Bradyrhizobium diazoefficiens: one gene and its partner. The protein of the gene in region 1 interacts with the protein of each later gene in a pairwise test. Links are inferred from orthologs where the notes say so. Each region holds a gene or a part of one and is shown in the gene's direction. Other genes may lie near its edges.

Region 1 (15,091 bases):
CGGTGTCGGGAAAGCCGTTAGGCCCCGCGGGTGTCCACAAGGGCTGACCGAGCAGGTTCAGACTGTTGAGATAGAAGCCGGGATCCTCCGGCACGCGCGCGAGCAACCGGCCGCTCGCGACCAGGAAATCGTAAGGCGAGCGCATCTTGGTCAGCGGCGCCTGCCAGGCCTTGTTGGAATCGACCAGGGCCGTGGCGAGCGCCTTGAGGTCGCCGTCGGTCCTGACGAAGACATCGCGCAGCCGCGCAACCAGCGTCGGCGGCGGATCGTCGGCGATGAAGTGCCGGACAAATTTGGTGGCGATGAAAGTCGCAGTCGAAGGATGCCGCGCGATGTCGGCCAGTGCAGCCTCGCCCTGCGCCAGGCCGGTCGCCTCATAGGTCTTGCCGAGCAGCGCTTGCGGCCCCGGCTGGTGCGCATTGGCGTTGAACGCGAATGAGCCGGGCGCCCCGAGCTGACCTTTGCGGCCGGCAAAAGTCCAGCCGGTGATGATGCGCGCGAGCGAGGTGACGTCCTCCTGCGTATAGCCGCCGCCGACGCCGAGCGTATGCAGCTCCATGATCTCGCGCGCGAGATTTTCGTTCAGCCCGCGCTTGCGGTTCTGGCCTGCGCGCGAATCCGGTCCGAGCGATTGCTGGTTGTCGAGGAAGAACAGCATCGCCGGATGCTGCTCGACCGCTTTCAGCATGTCGGCGAAGCGGCCGAGCACGTGCGGACGGATCGCCTCGCGCTCGAACGCGCCGGCCCACATCCGCGCCAGCTCGCCCTTGCTCGCGGAGATGCAGAAATGATTGGACCAGAACGCCACCAGGCGCTCGGTGAAGCCGCAATCAGCCATCATCGCGCGCTGCAACCGCGCCAGGGCCTCGGCGCGAAAGGTATTCTGGATTACGTTGAGGGGTTGCGGCGACGGCTTTGCGGCAACCGGCGCGGCGGCATTGGGCTGCATGCCGTCGGGCTTCATCGCAGCGTCGGCGGGCTTGTTGTCGGCAGGTTTTGCCTCGGCCATCTGGCCGGCGATCTCGGTCGCGACCATATTCAGCGAGAGATTGCGGCGCAGCCCTGGCTTCTGATCGGCCGGCGCCTGCGGAGGCGCTTCAGCGGGCGTGGCGGCCTTGGCTGCCTCGCGCGCCTGCTTGACCTGGTCCTGATAGGCGAACACGGCCTGACCGAGCTGCGGCGTCGATTGCAGGCCCGGCGCCTCCAGCAGCACGCCTGAGGGGCGCGCCAGTTCCGCCTTGACGAAGCCTCGGGGATCGGAGGCCGCATTGATGAGATCGCCGGATGCTCCGCCGCGGGCGCCGAAGCCGAAGCGGTTCAGCGCGACGAGGGCGGCTTGCGAATCGCGGGCCATCGATGTGTCCTTCGCACGTTGCCAACCGCTTCCCTGGTCTGCGTGCGGCGTCTAATATACCGCAGCGACAGATGAACCCGACATGAAAATGACGGCAAAGCTTCGACGTAAATCATGACAAATCCGAAAGAAATCACGCTCACGCAACCGGCCCCGCGCCGCCTCGCCTGTTCCCGGTGCGGCACCGAATTCGGCTGCGGGCTGTCGGCGGACTGCTGGTGCGCCGAGGAAGCGGCGCGCCTGCCGATGCCCGTCGATCACGAGGACTGCCGGTGCCGGAATTGTCTGCGCGAGGCGGCGGAAGCGGCGAAGTAGCCTCAGCGCTCGTGGCGTATTGACGTCGCTCTTAGACTTCCATGTGGCTTGCGGGCGGGAACCCGCAATTTCGTAACATCTCTGTCGCGTCCATCTCTGTTGCGTCGTTACAAGCATGATCGCGCCGGTCTCGGCGGCGCTGGGAGCCGCGATAAATGAGGTAGAGCGTGACATTTCAGTCACCTCAAACAGGCGAGACTTTTGCTAGTTTTTCTACCTGAGATTTTATCGTTGGGGATTTTTCATGGCACAGACCGGCTTCATCAGATTTGCGCTGCTGGCCGCTATGGGCGGAATGCTGTCAGTCACTGCCGCGTCGGCGGCCGACATGCGGGCACCTGTCTACAAGGCCGCCCCGGCGGTCGCGCCGTTCAGCTGGACCGGTTTCTACGTCGGCGGGACGGCCGGTGCGGGTTGGACCAAGGCCGATCCGAGTCTCAGCATCGTGAATGGGGCGTCTCCGCTGTATCTCCCGGCCGACATTCCCGGCCTGAGTGCACTTGGTTCACCAGGCCTGTCGGCCACCAATGCGATCGTCGGCGCCAAGGCCGGGTACAATCAGCAATGGGGCAGCTTCGTCGCCGGGCTCGAAGGCGACATTTCGTGGTTCCACTTCAACAAGACAGCCGCAACGGCCGGCAATCCGTTCCTGGCCTTCGGCGCCGGCTCCGCGGCATTCTCCACCAGCGTCTCGACCAACTGGCTTGCGACTATTCGCCCACGCCTCGGCTATGCGGTCAACACGGCGCTGTTCTACGTCACCGGCGGTCTCGCCGTCGGCGACGTCAAATATTCGAACACCTATGTGGGCTTCTCGCCGCGCGGGGCCGGCTTCGAATTCGAGGCCGCCGCCGTGAGCCAGACCCGGGTCGGTTGGACTGTTGGCGCCGGCGTCGACTATGCGGTCACCCCGCACTGGGTGCTGAGCGCGGAGTACCTGCATGTCGACCTCGGCTCCGTCTCGACCTCCGGCCTGGTCACGACCGGCAACCTCAACACCGCCACCTTCAACGTCTCGACCAAGCTGCACAGCGACATCGGGCGCGTCGGCCTCGCCTACAAGTTCTGACGCAAAGCCGCACGACGGGACGTCGGGCTATGCCTCCGGCTAACCCCACCGCCCTGCGATCAGCTAAATCGGAAACCCCGGCGACTTTCGCGCCATGCCGTCGAACGCGTCGAGCAGTTTTTCGCGCCATGCATAAACCGGATCATCGGCCTCGAGCAGCTTGAACGGGCTCACCACGCGCGCCCATTGGAAGCCGCCGAACACGATGTAGTCGGCATAGTTCGGCGCGCTGCCGCCGATGAAGGGCTGCGTCTTGAACGTCTGCCGCATCACTTCCAGCGACTTGCGGAACGCGACAATGCCGGTGTCGCGGCTGGCCTGGACTTCTTCCAGGGACTTGCCGAACCGCGCCTCGCGCGACTGGCGGAAATAGGTGGCGTCGACCTCGGCGAGATTCTTTGGGATGTCGGCGATGATCAGTGGAAAAATGCCGCCGACGATGGCGATGTCGCCCCATGCATTGAGCATGCGCGCCATGGCGCGGCCGCCCTCGCCGCCGAACAGCGACGCCCGGTCCGGAAAATTGTCTTCGAGATAGTTCGCGATCGCCCAGGAATCGACCACCGGTTCGTCATGATGCAGCAGCACCGGCACCTTCTCTGAGCCGTGCGGCGCGATCGTGCTCTTCTCGGTGAAGCGCCAGGGCAGCGATTCCGCCGTCAGCCCCTTATGCGCCAGCGCCATCCGCGTGCGCCAGCAATAGGGGCTGAAGGGACGCGCGGCGTCGGTGCCGACGAGTTCGAAGAGTTTGAGCGACATGGCAAGTGTTCCGTCATTATGGAAGCAACCGTGTACAACAATTTCAGTCGTCGTGCCCGGGCTTGTCCCGGGCATCCACGTCTTCCCTACGCGCGGCAACGCGTGATGGCCGGGACAAGCCGGCCATCACGGAGAAATTGAACTTATCGCACCACCGACGCCGTCTGCCCGAACAGAATCTTGCGCTCCTCGTCGGTGCGGATCGCGGGCTTGCCGAAGTTCGGATTGATCTCTTTCGCCAGCGCGTAGGCGCGCTCGGTGGCGGGACGGGCGCGGATGGCCTCCAACCAGCGCTTCAGATGCGGGAAGTCGTCGATGTTCTGGCCCTGATTGGCATGGCCCACCACCCAGGGGTAGGACGCCATGTCGGCGATCGAATAGTCGCCGGCGACGAATTCGCGATCGGCGAGACGCTTGTTGAGCACGCCGTAGAGGCGATTGGTCTCGTTGACGTAGCGGTCGATCGCGTAAGGAATCTTCTCCTGCGCATAATTGCGGAAGTGATGGTTCTGGCCGGCCATCGGGCCGAGGCCGCCCATCTGCCAGAAAACCCACTGAATGACGTCGTAATGCGCGTAGAGATCGGTCGGGAGAAACCGGCCGGTCTTCTCGGCGAGATAGAGCAGCATGGCGCCGGATTCGAACATCGACAGCGGCTTGGCGCCGCCTTTCGGTTCGTGATCGACCATTGCCGGAATGCGGTTGTTCGGCGCGACGGCCAGGAACTCGGGCTTGAATTGCTCGCCCTTGCCGATGTTGATCGGGATCACCTTGTAGTTCAGGCCGGTCTCCTCGAGGAACATCGTGATCTTGTGGCCGTTCGGCGTGGTCCAATAATACAGATCGATCATGGCTGGATGTCCCGGGCTGGAAGGTTTTCGCAAGAAGATGCGGCTGCATGAAGCTCGCGCCGGGCCCGCCTCAAGTCAATGGTCTTGCCAATGACGGGCGCGTGAGGTCATCGCCCGTGCGCGCGCAACAGCCTCTCGCCATCCGCGGTCACCGCGATGGTCAGGCCGATGCCCGGCAGCGTCTCGCGCGCGACGAACCCGCGATCCGCGGCGTCCTCCCAGATCGTGAGACGCGGGCAGGAGGTCTTCCAGGTCGAGATCACCTCGGCATAGGCGCGCGGCTCGCGCGCGACCCATTCGACGAAGTCCAGCACCAGCGGGTCGGCCGTCTCGCTCATTGCAAACCTCCCTTGTCGAAGGCAGCCAGTACCGGCGTGCGAAGCAGCAACCAGCCGCCATAGGCGATGTAGTAGCAGGCAATGGTGGTAATCAGCTTGTTCGACCAGGCAATGAATTGCTGGTCGGTCATGGCTTCGAGCAGGCGCCGCGCCAGCGTGGTGCCGAACATCGAGGCGAGAATCGCGACGCCGGCAAGCACGGGATCGAGCGTGGCGGCCTGGTCGATCACGCCGCCGAAATAGATCAGCTTGGTGAAGTGGCTGACGAGCTGGCACATCGCTTTGGTCGCCACTTTCTCGCGCCGGCCGAAATTGCCACCGAGGAAGAAGGTGTCGAGCAGCGGTCCGGAGACGCCGGTCATCAGCATCAAGCCCATGCAGATCGTGCCATAGGCGGTGCCCTGCCAGAGGCTATCGGGATCAGGCTTGATATTCGAAGGCAGCAGCCGCGCCATGAACGGCGTGGCACCCAGCAAGAACAACGCCGTCGGCTTGTCCGGCACGTAGCGGGTGAGCGACCACGCCCCGAGCGCGATGGCAGCGCCGACCATATAATTCGCGACCGGCCGCCAGCGGATATGCGCCCGCCACAGCAGGGCGCGCCAGCCGTTCGAGGCCATCTGCGTGATCGCATGCAGCACCATCGCGGTCGGCAGCGGCATCAAGGCCAGCAACACGCCGATCAGGATCAGCCCGCCCGCCATGCCGAACAGCCCCGACAAGAATGCAGTGGCGACCATCAGCAATCCAAGGGCAGCGATCATAATTGATGTCACGAAGGAATTCTCCGGTGGTGGGCGCGTAAGGGGCGCAAGCTGCTTCGCTCCCTCGCCCCGCTTGCGGGGAGAGGGTGGGATGAGGGGGAGTCTCAACGGGGACGGTGCGAGACGGACTCGCGGAGAGTCCCCCTCACCCGGAATTTGCTGTCGCAAATTCCGGCCTCTTCCCCGCACGCGGGGAGAGGCGAAGAGAGCGTGCCTCGCTTGCCCCTTCTGCGCAAACTGAGTTATCTTGGCCTGGCATCAGCTTTCCTGAGGGTCTTGCGTTTGCGGCGGCTGCTCTTTCTCAACGGCATCAAGGCATTCGAGGCGGCGGCGCGGACCGGCAGCTTTGCTGCGGCAGGCGTCGAGCTCAGCGTGTCGGCGGCCGCCGTCAGCCGCATGGTGCATCTGCTGGAAGAGCGGCTCGGCGTGGCGCTGTTCGCGCGCAAGGCCAACAGACTGGTGCTGACGCAGGCGGGGCGCGCCTATCAGAACGGACTGACGCCGATCTTCGATGCGCTCGCGAGCCTCACCGCGCAGGTGACGGCGCCGTCCAGCGTGCGCGTGCTCACCATCGGCGTCGGCCACACTTTTGCGATGCGCTGGCTGATCCCGCGGCTGTCGGATTTTCGCAACGAGGAGCCCGACATCGAGGTGCGCTTCACCACCGGCGGCGCCGAGGTGCCGTTCGGCGAGGACTGGAGTTGCGGCATCAAGCTTGGCACCGGCGACTGGCCCGGGCTCGTGGCTGAACCCTTGTTCGCAGGCGATTTGACGCCGGTCTGCGTGCCCCGTCTTGCCAACGGACTGAAGCGGCCGGCCGACCTCAAGGGGCCCGGCCTGATCCGCGTCACGCATTCGCCGGAGGACTGGCCAATCTGGCTCAAGGCCGCAGGCGTCACGCGCATCAATGCGCGCGGTCCCGAGTTCCAGTTCTACGGCCAGGCACTCCAAGCCGCCGCCGACGGGCTCGGCATCGCCATGGGCATCCGGCCCTATATCGACGACGATCTCGCCGCCGGCCGGCTGGTGGCGCCATTCGACCTCTCGGTGCCCAAGGGCATGCGCTGGTACCTGCTCTACCGCAGTTTCCAGACCGAACAGCGCGACTTTGCCGCGTTCCGGCGCTGGATCATGCGGGTGGCGGCGGAACCCGCGGCCCGCCCGCGGCGGCTCGGACGCGCCGGACGGGGTTAGAATCTCGTTTTGACGCGTTTTCTTCACGCGAACCGGTATCCACTTCGCTCGAAAACGCTCTGCCCCTCACCCGATCGGGTGAAAAAGCCGGCGGCTTGTGAACGGCTTCACAGTCCGAAATCCGCAAACGTGGTCCTCTAACCCTCCGACAAGAGCATTTGGGGACTACCAATGACGACCCTCTACGACGGCTTTGACATCGAATCCTTCGAAGCTGGCAAGGGACTGTGGCACGCCCGGATCCGGCGCGCCGATTTCAGCCCGGTTGCCATCGACGGCGTGCTGTTCCCGGCCATGGAAGTCGGCTTCGCCTGGCCCGATCCGGACGCTGCGATCGCCGACGCCAAGCATCACATCGATCGCTTCCGCCGGCGCGCCGACGACAGCGACGACGAGTAAGCCTGCGAGACGGCAACAGGACCGAGCGACAGCGCGGCGCAACAGGGGGACAGGTTCATGTCAGTCATCGAATTCGAAGACGCTCCGCAGCCGAGAATTTATTCGCGCAAGGTGCTGGCAATATGCCCGGAATGCGATGGCGATCTCACGGTGTTGCGTGTGATCGGCGGCCGCGCCGGGTGCGAGTACTGGACCATGCGCTGCACCGATTGCGGCGGGATCCATCTCGACATCCTCGAGCCGCGCCTGACGGTCGTGGACGGCGACGGGCCGCTGCCGGCGGCGTGAGAGCAAGGCCTGCTGCCAACCTGCTGTCAGCAGCCTGCGCACAGGCCGGCTTTCGCCCTTTTCTGAGCGGCGGACTCGTCCCATATTCGGAGCATGGCGAAGAAACCTGCTCCCCCAAAATCCCCCAAATCCAAGACATCGACCTCGAAGGCTCCCAACTCGAAGGCGCACCGGCCTGACGTGCGGCCGATCGGGCCGGCGCTGGCCGAACTGCTCAATCCCGCGATCAATCGCGGCGATGCCGGCATGGGCTCGGGCACCGGGCTACGGCCGCCGCCGGACAATTCGCGCGACCGCCGCGCCGGCGGCGAGGCCGCCGCGCATCGGGCGCGCGCGTCGACGCCAAAGGATTTTCCATCCCCTCCCAACCCTCCCCCGCGCGCGGGAGGCGGGCTGGACGAGGGCCCGCAGGCCAACTACGGAACCTCCGCCACGATCCCGACACTCGATCCCGAACTGGCCCGCCAACTCGGCCTTCCCACCGAGGAAGACGACGCCGAGGCGCTGGCGCGGCCGCCGCGCAGCAAGATGGAGGCGCTCGGCGTCAAGGCCACGGCCGAAGCGCTGGAATCCCTGATCCGCGAGGGCCGTCCGGAGTTCCGCAAGGATGATGGCTCCCTGAATGTGTGGACGCCGCATCGGCCGCCGCGCCCGGAAAAATCCGAAGGCGGCGTGCGCTTCGAGCTCAAGTCCCACTATGAGCCGCGCGGCGACCAGCCGACCGCGATCGCCGAGCTGGTCGAGGGCATCCAGCGTAACGACCGCACCCAGGTGCTGCTCGGCGTCACCGGCTCGGGCAAGACCTACACCATGGCGCAGGTGATCGAGAAGACGCAGCGCCCGGCCCTGATCCTGGCGCCGAACAAGACGCTGGCCGCCCAGCTCTATGGCGAGTTCAAGAGCTTCTTCCCCGATAACGCCGTCGAGTACTTCGTCAGCTACTACGACTACTATCAGCCGGAAGCCTATGTTCCGCGCACCGACACCTATATCGAGAAGGATTCCTCGATCAACGAGCAGATCGACCGCATGCGCCACTCGGCGACGCGCGCGCTGCTCGAACGCGACGACGTCATCATCGTCGCCTCGGTGTCCTGCATCTACGGTATCGGCTCGGTCGAGACCTACACCGCGATGACCTTCGCGCTGAAGAAGGGCGAGCGCATCGACCAGCGCCAGCTGATCGCCGATCTCGTCGCGCTGCAATACAAGCGCACCCAGGCCGATTTTACCCGCGGCACTTTCCGCGTGCGCGGCGACGTCATCGACATCTTTCCGGCACACTATGAGGACCGCGCCTGGCGCGTGAATTTGTTCGGCGACACCATCGAGACCATCGAGGAGTTCGATCCGCTCACCGGCCATAAGCAAGACGAGCTCGAATTCATCAAGATGTACGCCAATTCGCACTATGTGACGCCGCGCCCGACGCTGGTGCAGGCGATCAAGTCGATCAAATCCGAATTGAAGATGCGGCTCGACCAGCTCCACGACCAGGGCCGCCTTTTGGAAGCGCAGCGGCTGGAGCAGCGCACCACCTTCGACCTCGAGATGATGGAGGCGACTGGCAGCTGCGCCGGCATCGAGAACTATTCGCGCTATCTGACGGGACGCCGCCCCGGCGAGCCGCCGCCGACGCTGTTCGAATACGTGCCCGACAACGCGCTGGTGTTCGCCGACGAAAGCCATGTCACCGTGCCGCAGATCGGCGGCATGTTCCGCGGCGACTTCCGTCGCAAGGCGACCTTGGCTGAATACGGCTTCCGCCTGCCCTCCTGCATGGACAACCGCCCGCTGCGTTTCGAGGAATGGGACATGATGCGGCCGCAGACGGTCGCGGTATCGGCAACGCCGAGCGGCTGGGAGCTGAACGAGAGCGGCGGCGTGTTCGTCGAGCAGGTCATCCGCCCGACCGGGCTGATCGATCCTCCGGTCAACATCCGCCCCGCCCGCACTCAGGTCGACGATCTCGTCGGCGAGGTGCGCGCCACGGCCCAGGCCGGCTACCGCTCGCTGATCACGGTGCTGACAAAGCGCATGGCGGAGGACCTCACCGAATATCTGCACGAACAGGGCATTCGCGTCCGCTACATGCACTCTGATATCGACACCATCGAGCGCATCGAGATCATCCGGGATCTGCGCCTCGGCGCCTTCGACGCGCTGGTCGGCATCAATTTGCTGCGCGAGGGCCTCGACATTCCCGAATGCGCGCTGGTCGCCATTCTCGATGCCGACAAGGAAGGCTTTTTGCGCAGCGAAACCTCGCTGGTCCAGACCATCGGCCGCGCCGCGCGCAACGTCGACGGCAAGGTGATCCTCTATGCCGACCAGATGACGGGCTCGATGGAGCGCGCCATTGCCGAGACCAACCGCCGCCGCGAAAAGCAGGTCGAGTACAACACCGCCAACGGCATCACGCCGGAGAGCGTGAAGAAGCAGATCGGCGACATCCTCAACTCCGTCTATGAGCGCGACCACGTGCTGGTCGAGGTCGGCGGCCACGACATGACCGACGACATCATCTCGATCGGCCACAATTTCGAAGCCGTGCTCGGCGATCTCGAAACCCGCATGCGCGAGGCCGCCGCCGATCTGAACTTCGAGGAAGCCGCCCGCCTGCGCGACGAAGTCAAGCGCCTGCGCGCTACCGAGCTCGCCGTGGTCGACGACCCCACCGTCAAGCAACGCGCGGTCGCAGGCAAGGCCGGCGCCTATGCGGGTGCGAAGAAATACGGCGACGCGGCAAACCTGCCGGTCAACGCGATGAAGAAGAAGACCGTGAGCTCGGCGCTGAAAGCGAGCGGCGGCGGCGGCAGCGGCTCGAAGGTGCACAAGCCGCATCTCGACGAGATGCATGGCCCGGAATCGCTGCCCTATCGCGAGAGCGCGACGCTGCCGTCAAAGCCGTTCGGCGGCACGAGCCGGATCATCCAGCCGACCGACTCAAAGCAGTCGGGGCCGGAGTTCGGGCCAGCGCCGCGGTCAAGCGGAGGGACGCCGGGGCATCGGGGTGGGTGGAAGAAGAGGTAGGGCCGTTAAGTTGATTGCAGCAGCCGAAACATCTGCCAAAAATGGGGCGGCGAAACACACCGCCCCATCTTTGCGTCTATTTATCAGCCAAAACGGTAGCAATGGTCTCGGTGTAGATGCTCAGGGCGTCATAAGCTGCCTCACTGCGACCCATCACGGCTACATCCCGATCCAAAGCTCGGAATTGCTGGACAGCTCGCCGAATTAACTCTTCTTCTTTGAAGAGTTTGGGCTTTTCCAGCAGCCACTTGCCATTTTTTTGGCGAACAAACGCACTTAACGCGGACATAATAGGAAAAAGGATCCCCGGCGCGACCCATACGACCTTCCCACTGGTTTTGTCGCGCTTTATCGGGCGCCCACCGTGTGGCTTATCGCTTCTCTTTCCGTATTCGTGAAGCCGATGACCATTCCAACCTTCATGCTGCTCCCAATAGCGATATTCGCAAATACCAATGGGGCCGATTTGAACAGTGAAGTCATACATTTTCTTCATTGCAGCATCAGACTTTACGTTGGATGCCCAATTGCTGAAGTCAGTAAGGCACTTGCCGCCTTGCTTGTACGCGAAATTTCGCGGTGCGCCGGCTCCGAGCATCTTTTGCGGCATCAGTAGCCGGGACCACTGCAATACTGCCTGGGTATTGAGGCCGGCGGTATCGGTTTCACTCATCTGCAGGGTTTCGCCTGGCAGCGCACCTTCGACCGACGTTTTCAGTTCGGTTAGGTAGCCTCGAGCTCCCGCCTGTGAAACGCTTTTGACCGAAGTCGCTGTGTTTCGGGCGATAGCAATTTCTACAATCTGATCGTGAGCAGGCTCCATGATGATTTCAACGCGCACCATGAAATCGGCATCTTCACCTTCGTCACTCGTCAGGTAGCGCCTCAACTCGCCTTGCGTCTGAGCCCCATTGATGATGCTCGCATTGCTAAGGTGAGCAGCTTTCTTAGAATCGTCGACCTCGCAGTCGGTACATGTAATGGTGATTCCCGAGTTACGATTGATGAACCGATCAGGCAAATTTTCAATCGTATTCTGAATCTGCTTGTGTACCGGATTACGTTTCGACTGCGCATGCTCCGCTATGTAGGAACGCAAATTATCTTCTGTTCCAATCTTGAGAACATCCCGCGCGCTGACGTTTGCGAACCACGTCTGCACGCCGTTCGCCTTTTCGTCAGGCGACGTCAGGTTTCGAATCAAGCTGTAGGGAAGTTTAAACGCACCAGTAGCGGTGCCATGACCAGCGGTCATTGCAGTGTCCTTTCGGTTTCACTCTGCGGATCCCTTCAGTGCACAGCTGCGCACGAAGCTCACAGAAGCCCGTTGAACGTGGCACTTACTCTTGCGTAAGTCAATGGCCGCCGAAAACTAAACCTTACGGCGAAAGACATCAGATACGTGAAGAAGCATCTCGACTTGGCGGGAGTCACTCCGCCGCGGTTAAGCCCGCCTGCGAGTGATTGGCATACGTGTTCCACGTAGGCTTATAATCCGCCGCCTGATCACCCCATGTCTTCCACCCCTTGCGGGTGCCGCGACCGAAAAGCTCAACAAACGGTCCAGGCGAACAAGCTTCGATAATATCGTACTGCTCATCCGGTTTGCGCGAGTGCTCACGCTTCCGCGTTGCAAGCAAGTTCACCTGTCGACGTCCGGGAGCAAGCGTGCGCGCATTCTTTCCGCGGACCCCGAACAAGATCACTTCAGTAACATTTCGAAAATAGAACCCCACGCCACGTCCATCCGAGCCGCCGTCCTTCCGGACCTTGTGCCAGACGATGTTGGACTTGTAATTGAAGCCCCACGCCTTCATCACGGCCAGCCCATCGGGCAGCAGCGCGTTAGGGCACCAAAGATACAGATGCGCGGTCGGAGTGGCTATATCCGCCACCGGCAACGCATTGATCTCGTCGAGTTTCATCGTCCCGTAGCGCGAAAGGCGCTTGTGCTCGGGGGCGACCTTTCCGGTCTTGTTCGTAAATTGCCACGGAGGGTCTGCTAGGATTGTCGAAAATCGTCGATCTGCGGCAAAGCGCAGCAAATCTTCACCGGCGGAAAGCATCGGCGACTCCAAGGTCTTAGCCATGTCCAGCGATATACGCGCCAAGCAGGGCGCATAATAGCGTGTTCATGTTACGTTCTCAAGATGGATAGTGGATAATTATTTGAGATTCGTAGGGGACTGCGAGAGCAGATGTTTGATCGCCTCAGAAAACGGGGATTTGAAGTCGAATTCCGTTCACATGCCCAAGCTATCCTCAGCGTCGACTTCCCGGAGGTCGCCGAGCAGCTCGAAAGCGTACTTGAAGCTTCGACCATTCCGATTGAAGAAATTATTGGATCCGGGGGTGGCGAGACAAAGGGCACACAGCGGCTCCGAAGAGCGCTCGCGGCTCACGAGTGGCGCAAGCACAATTTTGTCGTCCAACGGATTATCGATGGCGTGCAGCGCGAAGCGCAATCACACGAAATCGATCACGTAAGAACGTTCAACGCCGGCACGATCGCCCTCGAGATCGAATGGAACAACAAGGTCCATTCTTCGATCGCGACCTCGAGAACTTCAAGAGACTTCATTCCGATGGTGCCATTTCGCTCGGTATCATCATCACTCGAGGAAGCAGCCTGCAAGCTGCGATGAAACGATTGGTCAGACGTTTCGTCGACGAGCATCAGGTGAACTCCCACGACGACATGGAGCGGATCGGCCTAAACCGAACAAAGCGACAAATTGCAGAAGTCACGAAGCGGGTCACGCGCAAGAAGAATCCGGTGCCATTTCGCGAAGCTTGGGTGGATCACTTTGTCAGTGACAAGTTCGGGGCCGCAACAACGCACTGGGGCAAGCTGCACGACCGCGTACAACGCGGCGTCGGTAATCCATGCCCGCTGCTGCTAATCGGCTTTCCCGATGTGATGGTGACGTTCGGCGAAGACGAGATTGAGGTGAAGCGCCTATTGGAGGAAGCCGCCCAAGAAGCGTACTCGGCCGAATAGTCAGGTTTTTTGCAGCGGTATAATGGATTTCGGGCTCGCCGCTTGGGCGCCCCGGAATAACGAGTGGAGAGCACCCCTCACCCCACGCTCGCCGTCACCACCGCCATCACCGACAGCATCAGCACGATCGCGACGAGCTGCATCGAGGCTGCCGGATGGGTGCGCCATTCCGTGATCTTGTCGGCGAGCGACAAATCGGGATCGAAGAAACTCGGCTCGTAGAGCAGCCTGGCGAGCGCCGGGACCATCGGCCCCAGCGTCACCGCGATCACCGCATGAACCGCCGAGGCCAACACGACGAAGATGGCGACGCCGGGGTCGCCGACGAGGTCGCGGTTGCCGAACAGCTTGAGCAGCAGCGCGGCGGTGGCGAAGGTCGGGAAGCTCTGGAGGATCGCGGTCAGCGCAAAGGCTTCGAGCGCATTGTGCAGGCGGGGCTTTCTCGCGGCGGCGATGATGGCCATGGCACGTCTCCCTGATGACATGCGGATGAAATTAGCCGCAGGGGGAGACGGATGATGTGAGATGGGTCACGGGCTGCTCTTCACCTCGTCCCGCTTGCGGAGGGCGATCGCATATGACGTCTTATCGGCGGTCTGAGCGCGCGCCTCGTCCTTCGAGACGACCGCTCCGCGGTCTCCTCAGGATGAGGCTAAGTGGCATCGGTGCCGTGGAAGCTGCGGCCGCGCGCTCCCTCCTCATCCTGAGGGCCTGCCGGAGGCGGGCGTCTCGAAGGATGGCGGCAGGCAAGCTTCCCGCCAAGTTCACTCATTTGCCATTGCCCCGCCGCGCGCGGGGCGAGGGGGCCGACCGCCGGTGCATTCGCGGCTTCGCGCGGCCCAAATGACGAGAACTTACAGCTTGCCCTGCCCGTTCGCCTGGCTCTGTTGCTGCTGCTTGTCCTGCTGCTCTTTCGCGTGGTGCCTGCCGTAGAGGCAGCCGGCGGCGGCGCCGAGCATGCCGTGATGGCCGGCATAATGGCCGGCGACGCCGCCGACGATGGCGCCCTTGATGCAGCCCTTGGCATCGGCGGCGGATGTCGCGCCACAGATGAGAAGTACTGCGGCGATGGCGATGAGCGGGGATTTCATGGTCGATGTCTCCGGATGCGGTGTCGGCGTCTCAACGGGCGCGGGCGCGTTCGGGTTCCAGTGCTCCCTGCACGGCAAGGCGCGCCGTGCGCTGCACCGGTCGGCGGGCCGGGACCGGTAAAATACGGGGTTCTATTGTAAATCTCACAAAACGCATTCAATTCTGCATTGCGAAAACGTGAATTGCGTTTTGGCCGAAATCCCGTATTTGTTCGTACACCAATGAATTGAACGACCCCGCTGCGCCTACTGTGCATGGGGTTGTTTTTCGTTTTTTTGCAAGCCAGTTTCAGGACGCCCCAAATGACAGAGCACAGCCTCTGGCGTTTCTCGCGCGCGTTGCACCGCGCGATCAACGACCGGCAGTTCGAGGACATCGAGGCCCTGATCGACGAGGACGTCGCGTGGGCGATCTATGGTCCGATCGACATGTTTCCGTTCCTGGGCGCACGCGAGGGCAAGGCGGCGGTGCTCCAGGTCATCCGCCAGCTCGCCGACAATTTCCACGTTCGCCGCTTCGAGCGCGAGAGCATCATGCTCGGCGTCGATTCCGCCTCCTCGATGCTGCGCTATTCGCTGACGGCGCTCGATTCCGACAAGCCGATCAGCTTGCGGGTCGCGCAGTTCGCTCAGTT
Region 2 (15,094 bases), on another replicon or contig:
CTCGACCATCGTCGCCTTGTTCACCTGGTAGGGGATCTCGGTGATGATGAGCGCCTCGCGCTCCTTGCGGATGGTCTCGATCGCAACCTTGCCACGCATGACGATCGAGCCGCGGCCGAGGTGATAGGCAGCGCGGATGCCCGCCCGTCCGAGAATGATGCCGCCGGTCGGAAAATCCGGTCCCGGAACGATGTTGGTCAGTTCGTCGATGGTGAGCGCGGGATTGTCGATCAGCGCCACGCAGGCATCGATGACCTCGCCGAGATTGTGCGGCGGAATGTTCGTGGCCATGCCGACCGCGATGCCGCCGGCGCCGTTGACCAGAAGGTTCGGGAACTTGGCCGGAAGGACCGACGGCTCAGTTTCGTTGTTGTCGTAGTTCGGCTGAAAGTCGACGGTGTCCTTGTCGATGTCGGCCAGCAGGGCCAGCGCCGACTTGGTCAGTCGCGCTTCGGTATAACGATAGGCGGCAGGCGGATCGCCGTCGACCGAGCCGAAATTGCCCTGGCCGTCGATCAGCGGCACGCGCATCGAGAAGTCCTGCGCCATGCGGACCATCGCATCGTAAATCGACTGGTCGCCGTGCGGATGATACTTACCGATGACGTCGCCGACCACGCGGGCGGACTTCACGTACTTCTTGTCGGGCGTGTGGCCCTGCTCGTGCATCGAGTACAGGATGCGGCGATGCACCGGCTTCAGACCGTCGCGGGCATCAGGCAACGCACGCGCCACGATCACGCTCATGGCGTAATCGAGGTAGGACTTCTTCATCTCCTCGAAGATGGAGACGGGGCGAATATCCGAGCGCTCCGGCTCGTCGCCGGGCTTCTTGTTGTCGTCGTCGGCCAAAGGGGAATCCGGTGAAATTTTATCTGGGAATCATATAGCGCATCGAGGCCCTGATAACCACCCTTGCAAGCTCTTGGGAAGCGGTTTTTCCGTTTGTTTTTCCAGAGACTTACGCGATTCTCACCGCCGCCCTCGGCGGCCCCGGAATGAACCGCCTCGAAGCATCCGTCACGCCCCGAAAATCACCCGGTGCATGATGCGTCCGGGCACCAGCGTGAACAGCCCCGCCACCACCAACGCGCCAGTGAACAGCAGGATCATGATGCGCCGGTGATCGGTGACGCGATGGGTGTGCGCCCGCCACACCGCGAGCGGCAGCATCACCAGCGTGAAGATCGACAACAGATGGATCGGGCTGAACGGCCCGACCAAGCGGATCTGGTGGATCCAGAACGACGAGGCAGCCACCGTCGTCATCAGCGCCACCCAGATCCAGCCGAGCGTCCGGTGCGGCAGCCTGCCCTTGGGGGCTGCGAACTGGACGAGGCCGAGCACGAACGCCGCCATCGCCGCGAAGGCGTGCAGCGGGATCGCCGGAGCGGCGTCAAGCAGCGGCGCGAGGCTCATGCAGAACTGTCCTCCAAATCGGCGGGAACCGACCATGTGAATAGGATTAACATAAAGTTAATACCATTCACATAGGGCGCTGTCAAAGGCTTGAGGCAGCACATGAGGTCCGCCCGGAAAACCCGAGCTTTGCCCGTAAATTGGTTGGAAGTCCTTCCGCCTTACGCGAGCAGGCAACGTCCAACGCCCGCGCGCGCTCCGTCTCAGAACGGGATGTCGTCGTCCATGTCGTTGCGACCGCCGCCGCCGCCGGCGGCCACGGGACGGCGCGGTGCGCTGCTGACCGGACCCGACGAGCCGAAATCGCCGCCCGGCTCATCGGCGAAGTTACCGCCTCCTCCGCCGCTGCGGCCATCGAGCATCGTCAGCGTCGAGTTGAAGCCCTGGAGCACGACTTCGGTGGAGTACTTCTCGACACCGCTCTGGTCGGTCCATTTGCGGGTTTGGAGCGCGCCCTCGATATAAACCTTGGCGCCCTTCTTCAAGTACTGCTCGACGATCTTGCAGAGCGGTTCGCTGAAGATCACGACCCGATGCCACTCGGTCTTTTCCTTGCGCTCGCCACTATTCTTGTCGCGCCAGGTCTCCGAGGTGGCGATGCTCAAATTTGCGATCGGCCGCCCGTCCTGGGTGCGGCGGATTTCCGGATCCTTGCCGAGATTTCCAACCAGAATGACCTTGTTGACGCTTCCCGCCATCGCCGCTCTCCACTCCAAATCCACTGAATCGATAAAGGCGCGCCCGCGCTGCCGCCTGTTGGGCCGACCCTATACGCTACGAGCGCGGATCGACCCGCCACGCCCTCGGTTATCCCCACATATAGCATCGACCGAACATTTGTTCCAGATTTGTTCCTGTCGAAATTGACGCGAAATGAGCGCACGCCTCTCACTCTGTGCCACTCTTCACGTCGCGATGAATTGGAACCCTGCCGAGTTCCCCAGATCGAGCAAAAGCACTTAACATTCATCAAGTTAGGTGCACACCAATTGACCCGTAACTGTTGCATTCCGGCGACGGACTCTCCCTCCAGATCGCACTACGGTTGCCTCGGAATTGGTTCTTGTGGGCGTCGCGCCTGATTGACCGCTTCGGGGACCTCTGGAGCGGCGAAACTGGGGAGACTGCAATGAAGAAAATTCTGTTCGCTACAATCGGTATCGTTGCGTTGGGCCTGTCTGCACCTGCGAGTGCAGCGGATCTCGCAACACGTCCTTACACCAAGGCGCCGGCGCCGATGGTCGCCACCATCTATGACTGGAGTGGCTTCTACATCGGCATCAATGGCGGTGGCGGATCGAGCCACAAATGCTGGGACAATGTTGTGCTCGGCGGCGGTGCGTTCGTAGGCGGCGAAGGCTGCCACAACGCCACCGGCGGCACGGTCGGTGGCCAGGTCGGCTACCGCTGGCAGTCCGCCAACTGGGTGTTCGGCCTTGAGGGCCAGGGCAACTGGGCCGACTTCTCCGGCGACAATGTCAGCGTTCTCTTTCCGGCCCAGCGCAACCGCACGAAGATCGACGCCTTCGGCTTGATCACGGGTCAGGTCGGCTATGCCTGGAACAACGTGCTGTTCTACGTGAAGGGCGGCGGCGCCGTGGTCGCCGACAAGTACAACATCTACACCGCGCCCGGCTTCGCCGGTGCCGGCACCCTGCTCGCTTCCGCCAAGGACAACCGCTGGGGTGGCACGGTCGGAGCCGGCCTCGAGTTCGGCTTTGCGCCGAACTGGACAGTCGGCGTCGAGTACGACCACATCTTCCTGGGCGGTCGGACCCTCACACTCAACGCGCCGGGCGGGGGGGCATTCCAGAGCGATCACATCAGCCAGAACGTCGACATGGGCCTCGTCCGCCTCAACTATCGCTTTGGCGGCCCGGTGATCGCCAGGTACTAATCAAGTACTAATCAGGCACTGATCCACCTGATATCATTCGAGAATTCGAAGGCCGGCCTCGCGCCGGCCTTTTCATTGCTTGTTCCCTGCGGGAACTATAGGTCAGCGGCAGTTACATTTTGCGCCCGTTGTGACTTTTGGGAGACACAACTTACGGCTTCAATGGTGTACGACGACGTCAGTTGGACCACAGCGTCCGCTGCCCTTCCGACGCACGGAAGGCAACAACAGAAACTGGGACTGGGATTACGTTGAAAATGAAAAAGGTTTTGTTGGCTTCGGCCTGTTTGTTCGCACTCGCCGCTCCGGCTTCGGCCGCCGATCTCGCGGCGCGCCCCTACACCAAGGCTCCGGTCGCTATGGCCTCGGTCTACAACTGGACCGGTTTCTACCTCGGTCTCGTTGGCGGCGGCGCCTGGGAAGATTCGAGCAGCCCCCGGATGCAGGGCGGCTTCGTCGGCGGCACCGCCGGCTACAACTGGCAGACCGGCAACGTCGTGTTCGGCCTCGAGGCCGACGGCGCCTGGGCTGACGTCAACGCTTCGGCCACCGCGCTCGGCATCACCGTGTCCTCCAAGACCGACGCGATGGGCACCGTGCGCGGCCGCATTGGCTACGCCGTCAACCAGATCCTGTTCTACGGCACCGGCGGCTACGCCTGGATCGACAACAAAATCAGCCTCTCCGCGCTCGGCGTGACCGCGTCGGACAGCAAGTGGCACTCGGGCTGGACCGTCGGCGCGGGCGTCGAAGCGTTCATTGCTCCGCAGTGGTCGATCAAGGGCGAGTACCTCTATCGCAGCCTCGGCGGCGAGACTTACTTCAGCGGCGCCCTGCCGACCGGCACGCTCAACTTCCACACCGTGCAGTTCGGCGTGAACTATCACTTCAACGGCCCGATCGTCGCCAAGTACTGAGCGCTGCAGTACTGAGCTTCGCTTCCAACGCTATCGCGTTACGAAAGGCCGGCCTTGCGCCGGCCTTTTTGTTTTCGCGGCCCGTTCCAGCGCCATCCCGCACCCGGTTCCTCCTGCCACATGCCGCCAGCGCGCCAACAATCCGTTGACGATTCGCAAGTCCTACTGGAAATCCGTCTCCGTTCTTCCTACGTTCGCTGACAACCCCATCGGCGCCGATCCCGGTTCCGGGCGAAGCGCGCCTTTTCGTTGGCGCGATCGCGCGCCTTTGGGATTCCTCGAGGGCAACGCGGATGGATGAAGTGATCAAGGCGAAGCGCCAACAGCAGAACGCGGGCTCCAGCCTGCGCGCAATTACGATCCGTGGCGCGCGCGAGCACAATCTCAAGAACATCGACGTCGAGATTCCCCGCGACAAGCTCGTGGTGTTCACCGGCCTGTCCGGCTCCGGCAAATCCTCGCTCGCCTTCGACACCATCTACGCCGAGGGCCAGCGCCGCTATGTCGAGTCGCTCTCGGCCTATGCCCGCCAGTTCCTGGAGATGATGCAGAAGCCGGACGTCGACCAGATCGACGGCCTGTCGCCGGCGATCTCGATCGAGCAAAAGACGACATCGAAGAATCCGCGCTCCACCGTCGGCACCGTGACCGAGATCTACGACTATATGCGCCTGCTCTGGGCGCGCGTCGGCGTGCCCTATTCGCCGGCCACGGGCCTGCCGATCGAAAGCCAGACCGTCTCGCAGATGGTCGACCGCGTGCTGGCGCTGCCCGAGGGCACCCGCCTCTATCTGCTGGCCCCCGTCGTGCGCGGCCGCAAGGGCGAGTACCGGAAAGAGCTCGCCGAATGGCTCAAGAAGGGTTTTCAGCGCGTCAAGATCGACGGCACCTTCCATGAGCTTGCGGAAGCGCCGGCGCTGGACAAGAAATTCCCGCACGACATCGACGTCGTTGTCGACCGCATCGTGGTGCGCGCCGACATCGGCCAGCGGCTCGCCGAAAGCTTCGAGACTGCGCTGAAGCTCGCCGAAGGTCTTGCCGTCATCGAGTACGCCGATGCGCCGGCAGCAGCTGCGCCCGCCGAAGAGAAAAAGAAAACCGCGAAGATCCACGACAAGAGCGGGCCCGAGCGCATGCTGTTCTCGGAAAAATTCGCCTGCCCGGTGTCCGGCTTCACCATCCCCGAGATCGAGCCCAGACTCTTTTCCTTCAACAATCCCTATGGCGCGTGTCCTGCCTGCGGCGGCCTCGGCGTCGAGCAGCATGTCGACGAAGACCTCGTCATCCCCGACAAGGAACTGGCGATCGGCAAGGGCGCGATCGCGCCGTGGGCCAAATCCTCGTCACCCTATTACGTGCAGACGCTGACGGCGCTCGGCAAGCACTACAAATTCACGTTGACCACCAAATGGAAGGATCTGCCGAAGAAGACGCGAGACGCGATCCTCCATGGCTCCGGCGAGGACGAGATCAAGTTCTCTTATGAGGACGGCGTCCGCTCCTACGACACCAAGAAGCCGTTCGAAGGCGTCATCACCAACATCAACCGCCGCTACCGCGAAACGGAAAGCGAGTGGGCGCGCGAAGAGCTGGCAAAATATTTCCACGACGTGCCCTGCGGCGCCTGCAACGGCTTCCGGCTGAAGCCCGAAGCGCTCTGCGTCAAAATCGGCGGCAAGCATATCGGCGAGATCTCCGAGCTGTCCGTGAAGGGCGCCGGCGCGTGGTTCGAGACCGTGCCGGAGGCGCTGAACACGCAACAGAACGAGATTGCGGGGCGCATCCTTAAGGAGATCCGCGAGCGCCTGACCTTCCTGCTCGACGTCGGCCTCAACTATCTGACCCTGTCCCGCTCCTCCGGCACGCTGTCGGGCGGCGAGAGCCAGCGCATCCGGTTGGCCTCGCAGATCGGCTCGGGCCTGACCGGCGTGCTCTACGTACTGGACGAGCCCTCGATCGGCCTGCACCAGCGCGACAATGCGCGCCTGCTCGACACGCTCAAGCGGCTCCGCGACCTCGGCAACACCGTGATCGTGGTCGAGCATGACGAGGACGCCATTCTCCTCGCCGACTACGTCCTCGACATCGGCCCCGGCGCCGGCATGCATGGCGGCAACATCATCGCCGAAGGCACGCCCGCCGAGATCATGCGCAATCCGAAATCGCTCACCGGCAAATATCTCACCGGCGAGCTCGAGGTCGAGGTGCCGGAGCGGCGTCCGCCGAACCACCGCCGCACCATCAAGGTGGTGAATGCGCGTGGCAATAACCTCAAGAACGTCACGGCGGAGATTCCGCTCGGCCTGTTCACCGCCGTCACCGGCGTCTCCGGCGGCGGCAAGTCGACGCTTCTCATCGACACGCTCTACAAGGCCATCGCGCGCAAGCTGAACAATGCCAGCGAAGGCGCAGCGCCGCACGACCGCATCGAGGGCCTCGAGCATATCGACAAGATCATCGACATCGACCAATCGCCGATCGGCCGCACGCCACGCTCGAACCCCGCGACCTACACTGGCGCTTTCACGCCGATCCGCGAATGGTTCGCGGGCCTGCCCGAATCCAAGGCGCGCGGCTACGAACCCGGCCGCTTCTCCTTCAACGTCAAGGGCGGCCGCTGCGAAGCGTGCCAGGGCGATGGCGTCATCAAGATCGAGATGCACTTTTTGCCTGACGTCTACGTCACCTGTGACGTCTGCAAAGGAAAACGCTACAATCGCGAGACGCTGGAGGTCCTGTTCAAGGGCAAGAGCATTGCCGACGTCCTCGACATGACCGTCGAGGAAGCCGCCGAGTTCTTCAAGGCGGTGCCGCGCGTGCGCGAGACCTTCCAGACGCTGCACCGCGTCGGCCTCGACTACATCCATGTCGGCCAGCAGGCCACGACGCTCTCGGGCGGCGAAGCCCAGCGCGTCAAGCTGGCAAAAGAACTGTCAAAGCGCGCCACCGGCCGCACGCTCTACATCCTGGATGAGCCCACGACCGGTCTGCACTTCCACGACGTCAAGAAGCTGCTGGAAGTGCTGCACGAGCTGGTCGCGCAGGGCAACACGGTCGTCGTCATCGAGCACAATCTCGAAGTCATCAAGACCGCCGACTGGGTCATCGATCTCGGTCCCGAAGGCGGCGACGGCGGCGGCGAGATCGTCGCCTGGGGCCCGCCGGAAGACATCGTGAAAGCGCAGCGGAGCTATACGGGCAAGTTTTTGGCGCCAGTGCTGAAGAAGGCGGGGAAGCCGAAGCGAAGGAGCACGAGCGAGGCGGCGGAGTAGCTGCAGGAGGAAGAATCCGCCAACCGTTGATCAAGGGGCGCGCCTGAAAAATGAGCGCGCGCGTCACAGGTAGTTCGATGGCCGCAGATTGGTTTCGCAGGCAATGCTGGTCGGAAGAAGATCAAACGGATTTTTGGCAACGGCTCGCCAAAGCGCGCGATCACAATAGAGCTCAGTACGTCTTCATTCAGGGCCTCACCCTAATGGGGGCAGGTCCGCAGTATCGGATCGATGCAATTTCTCTCTTCGATCATGTGATTGATCGCTACTCGGATTCGCTGAACTTTGTTCAGGCCTTATCCGCAAAGGCGGACTGTCTGTTAGACTCTGGAGATATCGACGCCGCACTGACTTACTACGATCTCGCGATCCAGCAGATGCGCCTGGAGCCGCGTGTCCAGACTTGGGCTTGGCTTGATTTTGCTTGGCTCGTCGCAACGAAAGGACTGTCAAACAGATACGAGACAGCCCTTGGTCTGCTCGACGAATTCGGGAATGAACAACAACTGTTTCCAATTGTTGTATTCCGCCTCTATGGAAGCCGCGCCCTCATTCAAAGTGCCATCGGGCTAACTGACGCCGCCGCGGCCGCGCAGACGGCTCTTAATGCCGCGGACAAAGAGATATCTGGGCTTCGACATCATCCAAAGATTGGCTTGGTCGGCGAGCGATACAGCGATCTATGCACGCGACTGACGACTATTGCACAAGCACGATAAGTGGCTAGAGCTTAGCGACCGGAATGCCCCACTCCCTCGCTATCTTCGATCTCGACGGCACGCTCGTCGACAGCTTCCCCTGGTTCTTGCGCACCATCAACGACGTCGCCGATCGCTTCGGCTTTCGGGGCGTGAGGGATGAGGATGTCGAGGGGCTGCGGCATGCGTCGACGCGTGAGATCCTCAGCCGGCTCGAGGTGCCCGTGTGGAAGCTGCCGGCGATCGCGCGGCATGCGCGGCGGCTGAAGGGGGAAGCGGCGGCGGAGATTTCGCTGTTCGCGGGCGCCGAGGCGATGTTGCGGACGCTGACTGAGGGCGGCGTGCAGCTCGCGCTGGTGACGTCGGACAGCGAAGCCAACGCGCGCGAGAAACTTGGCGACGCCGCCGCCCTGTTCGCGCATTTCGACTGCGCGGCCTCGGTGTTCGGCAAGCCCGCGAAATTCCGCCGTGTCGTCCGCCGCGCCGGGGTGGACCGAAGCCGCGTGATTTCGATCGGCGATGAGGTCCGCGACATTGAGGCGGCGCGGGCTGTTGGCATTGCCTGCGGCGCCGTGTGCTGGGGCTATGCGGCGCCGGCGGCGCTGCGGGCGCGCGGACCCGATCTCGTCTTCGAGCGCATCGACGACATCGCGCCGGCCTTGCTCACCCGCGCCGCGGACGTGCGGGGTCCGACGCCGGCCTAGCTGCCACGCGGCGGCTCGTGTTTCTCCAGCGACAGTGCGACCCGCTCCAGATAGCCGTTCATCCGCCGGGTCTCGGCGACCTGCTGCTCGTAGAGTTCGATCATGCTCGCTCCGGACGATCCGCGCGCCTGCATTCCGTGCCGCCGCGAAAACCAGAACCACAGCGCGATCACACCAGGAACGTCAGCCACGAAACCGCAAGCCCAACCCACTTGTCCATTGCAACAATCTCCCGGCCGCGCGCATGTCTGACCCAATCGATCCCGGAGAACATCTGTCGATCCAGCGTAACTACCGGGTCGATGACGGCCTCCCCTGGTCCGCTCCGCAAGGCGGACTGCTTGCGCAACCCACAACCTCTTGCGTTCCCTGTCGGCAAAACACCCAAACCGTCGGTCAATGGGCGGTCCCAAAAATATTCCACTTTACCGAAATTCGGAAATGGCGTATGTGTCGCCTCACTCCGGCCCAAGGAAGAGGGGCGTATCGCGATCGTCACGAACGCGGGCCGGACGGCGGTGGGCGTGGGTCACATCGGCGCGAAGGGTTTTGCAGGGCGGGCAACCGTGAGCGAGAGTCTACGCGCGCACGACCGGTGTGATCCGCGTACGGCAAAATCGTGTGGTCCTGGCGCCCGGAGCCTGTGCGCCAAGTCTTGCGGTGATGGGTGTCGCCCAACCGGGTGCACACATCAGCCATCCGCAAGGCGACGGGGGCAATAGTGCATCGCTCCCCGGGGAGATCACGACATAAGCCGTCAAACCACTGCGCAGGGAAGGCCGGATGTTTTGGCTTCACCTGTATGCCGCTGTGCAGCCTCTTGTAGCGCAACCTTCGCACAGTGGACCGCGGGTGCCAGCCGGCACCCGGTCTTCCCTGCGCCCTCGGCATTTCTGAGGGCGATGACTGCAGCAAAGCTCGGGCACGATGTGCCGCGAGAGCGTGAAAGCGTGTCCGCGATTTCAAACGTCAATCGAAAGACGAGGCATGTGGCTGCGACTTGTCAGCTGCGCTCGCAATGATGATGGAGACGGCGAGCATCGATGGCTCCCCTCGCCTAATCCGCCAACGTCGCCTCCACGAACCCGCGCGGGTCAGCGCAAAACTCCCGCATCACCCGGTAATGATCGGTCTGCTCCACCGTTGTCGGCTCCAGGCCGTACTTCCCGAGCCGAAGCAGCTGCGCGCTGGGATAGGCCATCAGCAGGGGCGCGTGGGTCGCCATGATGACTTGGCAGATGCGCGACTCCTCCATGCGCCGCAGCAGCTTCAAGAATTCGATCTGGCGCGCCGGCGAAAGCGCCGATTCAGGTTCGTCGAAGATAAAGATGCCCTGGCGCTGGCAGCGCTCTTCGAAGAAGCGCAGGAAGCCCTCACCATGCGAATGCGACAAGAAATCAGGGCCGACCTGACCGGCATCACGTGCGGCCTTGTCGAGATATCTCGCCACCGAGAAAAAACTCTCGGCGCGAAAAAACCAGCCGTTGGTGATCTTCGGCAACCAGCTTGCGCGCAACGCCTTGGAAAGCTGGCCGCCCATCTTTTCCCGCGCTTCGGAGTGGTCGACGGGCATGTAGCCCTTCCCGCCACCGGCATCGTCGTAGCCAGCGAGCGCTGCGATCCCCTCAAGGATCGTCGACTTCCCGGTGCCGTTCTCTCCCACGATGATGGTGATGGCTGCATCGAAGTTGAGCTCGAAATCATCAGGAAAGATGGGCAAACAAAAAGGATAGGCCTCGCGATCGTGAACGTGCGAGGGATCGAGCCAAACCCGCTTCAGATACGGCGCAGGCAGATTAATCGTGCGATTGCCTCTCCGGCTCATTGCCGCCGCCCCGCCCGGTTTGCCTCGATTGATACCAATAGGAACGTAACGGGAACGCGATTGGAGCGCAAGTGGCGCGGACGGGCCGGCACAAGCTCCGGTCGCTCATCAATCCAGCGCCTCCAGCACCAGCTCCATCGTCATCAGCACAGGATTATCGCCGCGGACCAGGCGGCCCTCGGCAATGCCGCCGGTGTAGTCGATCAGGGCGACGTCGAGCGCGGCCTCCAGCGCGCCGGACGCACCAGGCGCGATCGTCCCGGCGGTTATCGCAAGCTCCGTGGCGAACGGCTCGGTCACGCCGCCATGGGTGAAGCGCGCGCCGATGGTCGAGCCAACGCCGCCGTGGATCTTCGCGCGCGTAATGCCGCGATCGCGGCAGAAGGCTTCGAGGCAGAAGGCGAAATCCTGATTGGGCCGCAGCCGCAGCGCGAAGACACGACTGGTCGTGCGCGCCCCACTGCTCGCGGCGCGAACCGGGCCGAACAGCTTGAAATTGGTCTCAGGGTCCGGCTCAGCGGTGAACACCGCGCCATCAATCCCAAAAGCCTCGACCTCGAACGGCTCGGCGACGATGGTCTCGTCCGGCAGCATGTGACCGCCGCTCGTCTTGCCGCCCGCCTCGATCCACAGCCCGTGGCAATGAAAGAACAGCGCGCCGTCGCGCGTGCCGATCGTCATGCTGCCGAGCCTGGTGCGCGTCACGCCCGCCGGCCGATACGTGTCGCTGTAAAACGCGGCATTCTCACCGGTCTTCGACAACGCCGGCATGACATAGCCGAACGGTCCGAGCGCGCCCTGGCCGAAATTCAGCACGCCGCCGGTAAATCCCTCCGCCGCAAAACCGCGGCATGCGGCTTCGAGCAGCGGCAGACCTGCTTCAAGCGTGAACGAAAAGGCGCGCCCTCTCGCCTCCACCCATTGGAGACGTTCGGCGACGGGCGTGCCCGGCTGCTTGATAGTCCGCATGACTCGCGCTCAGCCCGTCTTGATCTTGTCGAGATCGAGCAGGCCGCGTGCCTCGAGCTCATCGCGCACCATGCGCTTCGGCACCTTGCCGTAGCCGGATTTCGGCAGCGCCTCCCAGAAGAAGAACCGCTTCGGCATCTTGTAGCGCGGCACCTTTGGCGAGAGGAATGCCGCCATCTCGGCTTCGCTCACTGGCTTCTCGCCGTCGCGCGCGACGCAGACGGCGACACCGACCTCGCCCCAGGTCGCATCGGGTACGCCGAGCACGGCGACCTCGCCGACCCCTGGATGCGTCAGAATCTTCTCCTCGATCTCGCGCGGATAGATATTGGAGCCGCCGGAGATGTACATGTCGGAGGCACGCCCCGTGATGTAGACAAACCCCTCCTCGTCCATGTGGCCGAGATCGCCGGTGCGGAACCAGCCGTTGCGGAACGCCTTCGCATTGGCCTCGGGATTGTCGTAATAGCCGGCGAGCACCGCGGGCCCGATCACGCAGATCTCGCCGCTCTGGTTGGCCTTGAGCTCGCGGCCCTCGTCATCCTGGATCGAGACCTGCATGCCGGTCCGTTCGAAGCCGCAGGTGCCGATCTTGGCATGCGGCCCGTCCTCGGGATCGTGCAACGCCGCCGGCAGCACGGTGATGTTGCCGGTGACTTCGCCCAGTCCAAAATACTGCACGATGACCTTGCCGAGCTTCTTCAGCGCGGCCTTCTGGTCCTCGCGATACATCGGCGCGCCGGCATAGATGACGTGACGCAGCGAGGAATGATCGTATTCGTCCGCGGCCGGGTGCTCGACCATCATCTTCAAGATCGTCGGCACCGTGAAGAGATTGCAGACCCGATGCGCCGCGATCAGGCGGAACGCCTCGTCGATGTCGAACCTCTCGGTCGGCAGCAGCACCGTGCAAACGCCGCGCGCCGTCTGCACCAGCTGATGCACCCCGGCGCCGTGCGACAACGGCGCCACCACCAACGAGGCATCGTCTTCGGTGACGCCGGGCGTGAGATCGGCGAGATGATTGGTGACGACAAAGCCCATCTGGCCATGCGTCAGCACCGCAGCCTTGGAGCGTCCGGTGGTGCCGGAGGTGAAGAAGAACCAGCAGGGATCGTCATGCTCGACCGCGATGTTCTCGACCACGGTTCCTGCCTGCGACGCGATGGCATCCGCAACCGATTTCTCGCTGAACGACGCCTTGCCGTCGACGCTCCAGGTGAATTCCAGCGCACCACCATTCACGGCCGCAGCGTGCTCGGGAAAATCGACATGGCACAGAAATGCCTTCGCACCGGAGGCCTGCGCGAGATAGGCGACCTCGTCCGGCATCAGACGGAAATTGGTGGGCACCCAGACCGCGCCGAGCCGGAACGCCGCGAACATCGAAAAGAACATCTCGTCGCCATTCTTGGAATGGACGAGGATGCGGTCGCCCTTGGCGATACCGCGCGCCGCGAGTGCCGCGGCCAGCGCCGAGACCTGCGCATCGATCTCGCGCCAGGTCCAGGATTTGTCCCCCCAGACGAAGCCGGGACGCGATCCATGCCGCCGCGCATTCTGGGTCAGCATATAGGCGAGATTCATGACGCGGCGGGACATGCGGAGCGGCTGCATGGGGCTTCCTCTTCGACAGCGGACGGCACGCACGCGCCCCGCTCTTTGCAGCCCATTTATCGCCATCATCGGCGGCGCCGCAAGGCCGCCAGGCACCGCATCATCCATGCGCTATCCATGCGCTCGTTCAAGGAATTTTAAACATGATCGGGGCAACTTCAGGCCGTATCCGCGTACAGAGTGCTGCATCATGGTCAAAGCGTCCGCCATTCTCCTGTTGTCGCTGGCGCTTGCCGGATGCGCGATGGCCCCGCAAGCCAGATTGTCGCCCGATCCTGCATTCAAGCCCGCGCGTTATGCCTGGGATGGCGCCGGCGAGAACCCTAATCAGCCGCGTTCCAATCCCGGCCCCTCGCGGGCAACGCACGTTGCTGCCCAGTCCGAGCGCGACGGCATCGAGGCCGACCAGGACGCCAAGGTCAACCAGTCACTCGTCATCTGCCAGGGCTGCCTCCGCGCAAAACCTCAGCCGGAAGATTCGCGGCTCGCCAAGGCGGCCGATTGAACCGAACTACCCTCGCGCCGGTCTACTGAGATACCGCGCTGACATCGGCCATTCCGGCCTCTCGTCGCGTGCCATCATCCCAGGGACGATCCATGCTCACCCGCCGTAGCCTCATCGCCACCTCCCTCCTCGCCGCCGCCACGCCAGCCTTTGCTCAAGCGCCAGCCCCCAACGATCCCGCGGCCATCCTGACCGCGATCTACACCCGCGCCGCCAAGGGCAAGGGTGACGGTGGCGGCGCCTTCATCATCGAGAACAAGGCGGCCAAGGCAAAATACCTCTCGAAAGCGCTGGTTGCACTGTGGGCCAAGGCGGACGCGCACACGCCCAAAGGCGATGTCGGGCCGGTCGACTTCGATCCCGTCACCAATTCGCAGGAACCGGACGTGAAATCGTTCAAGGTTGACGCGAAGAAGATGGAGGCCGACAAGGCCGTGATCACGGTGACTATCACTGGCCACCGCAACGACCGCAAACCCGCCGACCAGGTTGTGCGTTACGACTTCGTGCGCGAGGCCAACTGGAAGATTGACGACATCAAGGGCTCCTCCGATGGCGAAGCCTGGTCGATCCGAAAGATGCTGGTGGACGCACTGAAGAACTGACCGGAGACTCACTATGAGCGACGTCATCAACAACAAGGCCCATCATCGCTACGAACTCGAAGTCGAAGGCCATCTCGCAACCGAACATTACAGGCTCGACGGCGACGTCATCACGTTCGAACATACCGATGTCCCGAAAGAACTCGGCGGCAAGGGTGTCGGCTCAAAGCTCGTGCAAGGTGCGCTCGAGCAGGTCCGCGCGAGCGGACTCAAGCTGATCCCGCAATGCCCTTTCGTGAAAGCGTGGATCGAGAAAAACCCGGACTATCAGGACCTGGTAAAGGTCTAAGCGCCTTGGCAAGCGCGGGCGCCTAGATCAGGGAATAGGATGGCTTCGGAAGGATATCTCATGGCGGCATCGATACGCGACAACAAGGACAGGAGCCGCTTCGAGCTCGATGTCGGCGACGAGCTTGCGTTCGCCAATTACCGGCTGACGCCGTCGGCTGTCATCATCACCCACACCGAGACGCCGCGCGAGCTGCGCGGCCGCGGCATAGCGTCCGAGCTGATCAAGGGCGCGCTCGACCTGATCCGCCGCGACGGCAACAAGGTGATCGCGGGTTGCGGTTTCGTCGTCGACTATCTCGACAAGCATCCGGAGGATGCCGATCTCGTTGCCTGAACGTAAAAGGGCCCGCGAGAATCGCGGGCCCTTCGCATCGA

Evidence for each region.
Region 2: the proteins of uvrB (region 1) and uvrA interact in binary tests that used the Escherichia coli proteins (3 or more experiments, as listed by UniProt). The link is inferred for Bradyrhizobium diazoefficiens from one-to-one orthologs.

Annotation. Positions count from the first base shown.
Region 1 is NZ_JAENXS010000001.1:1,024,599-1,039,689, forward strand. Bases 7,071-10,564 are described here. They hold uvrB (excinuclease ABC subunit UvrB), read left to right. Parts: upstream 7,071-7,424; coding sequence 7,425-10,364; downstream 10,365-10,564. Other genes in these bases: JJE66_RS04885 (hypothetical protein), read left to right, coding at 7,101-7,331; JJE66_RS04895 (AIPR family protein), read right to left, coding at 10,441-10,564. In the rest of the region: JJE66_RS04840 (DUF1800 domain-containing protein), read right to left, coding at 1-1,354; JJE66_RS04845 (hypothetical protein), read left to right, coding at 1,469-1,669; JJE66_RS04850 (outer membrane protein), read left to right, coding at 1,914-2,738; JJE66_RS04855 (glutathione S-transferase family protein), read right to left, coding at 2,802-3,497; JJE66_RS04860 (glutathione binding-like protein), read right to left, coding at 3,641-4,348; JJE66_RS04865 (hypothetical protein), read right to left, coding at 4,456-4,686; JJE66_RS04870 (sulfite exporter TauE/SafE family protein), read right to left, coding at 4,683-5,462; JJE66_RS04875 (LysR substrate-binding domain-containing protein), read left to right, coding at 5,733-6,644; JJE66_RS04880 (hypothetical protein), read left to right, coding at 6,816-7,043; more of JJE66_RS04895, read right to left, coding at 10,565-11,619; JJE66_RS04900 (MT-A70 family methyltransferase), read right to left, coding at 11,795-12,430; JJE66_RS38825 (BglII/BstYI family type II restriction endonuclease), read left to right, coding at 12,563-13,009; JJE66_RS38830 (hypothetical protein), read left to right, coding at 12,958-13,365; JJE66_RS04910 (hypothetical protein), read right to left, coding at 13,443-13,829; JJE66_RS04915 (hypothetical protein), read right to left, coding at 14,220-14,456; JJE66_RS04920 (nuclear transport factor 2 family protein), read left to right, coding at 14,760-15,091. UniProt on the Escherichia coli protein: The UvrABC repair system catalyzes the recognition and processing of DNA lesions. A damage recognition complex composed of 2 UvrA and 2 UvrB subunits scans DNA for abnormalities.
Region 2 is NZ_JAENXS010000002.1:394,344-409,437, reverse strand. What follows is about bases 4,209-7,705. They hold uvrA (excinuclease ABC subunit UvrA), read left to right. Parts: upstream 4,209-4,526; coding sequence 4,527-7,505; downstream 7,506-7,705. Other genes in these bases: JJE66_RS18640 (hypothetical protein), read left to right, coding at 7,556-7,705; JJE66_RS18650 (outer membrane protein), read left to right, coding at 4,209-4,233. In the rest of the region: gyrA (DNA gyrase subunit A), read right to left, coding at 1-852; JJE66_RS18665 (DUF2306 domain-containing protein), read right to left, coding at 1,021-1,419; JJE66_RS18660 (single-stranded DNA-binding protein), read right to left, coding at 1,623-2,117; JJE66_RS18655 (outer membrane protein), read left to right, coding at 2,549-3,316; more of JJE66_RS18650, read left to right, coding at 3,574-4,208; more of JJE66_RS18640, read left to right, coding at 7,706-8,224; JJE66_RS18635 (HAD-IA family hydrolase), read left to right, coding at 8,248-8,907; JJE66_RS18630 (hypothetical protein), read right to left, coding at 8,904-9,098; JJE66_RS18625 (AAA family ATPase), read right to left, coding at 9,965-10,732; JJE66_RS18620 (PCC domain-containing protein), read right to left, coding at 10,841-11,701; JJE66_RS18615 (acyl-CoA synthetase), read right to left, coding at 11,711-13,318; JJE66_RS18610 (hypothetical protein), read left to right, coding at 13,509-13,823; JJE66_RS18605 (DUF3828 domain-containing protein), read left to right, coding at 13,916-14,428; JJE66_RS18600 (GNAT family N-acetyltransferase), read left to right, coding at 14,442-14,717; JJE66_RS18595 (GNAT family N-acetyltransferase), read left to right, coding at 14,778-15,053. UniProt on the Escherichia coli protein: The UvrABC repair system catalyzes the recognition and processing of DNA lesions. UvrA is an ATPase and a DNA-binding protein. A damage recognition complex composed of 2 UvrA and 2 UvrB subunits scans DNA for abnormalities.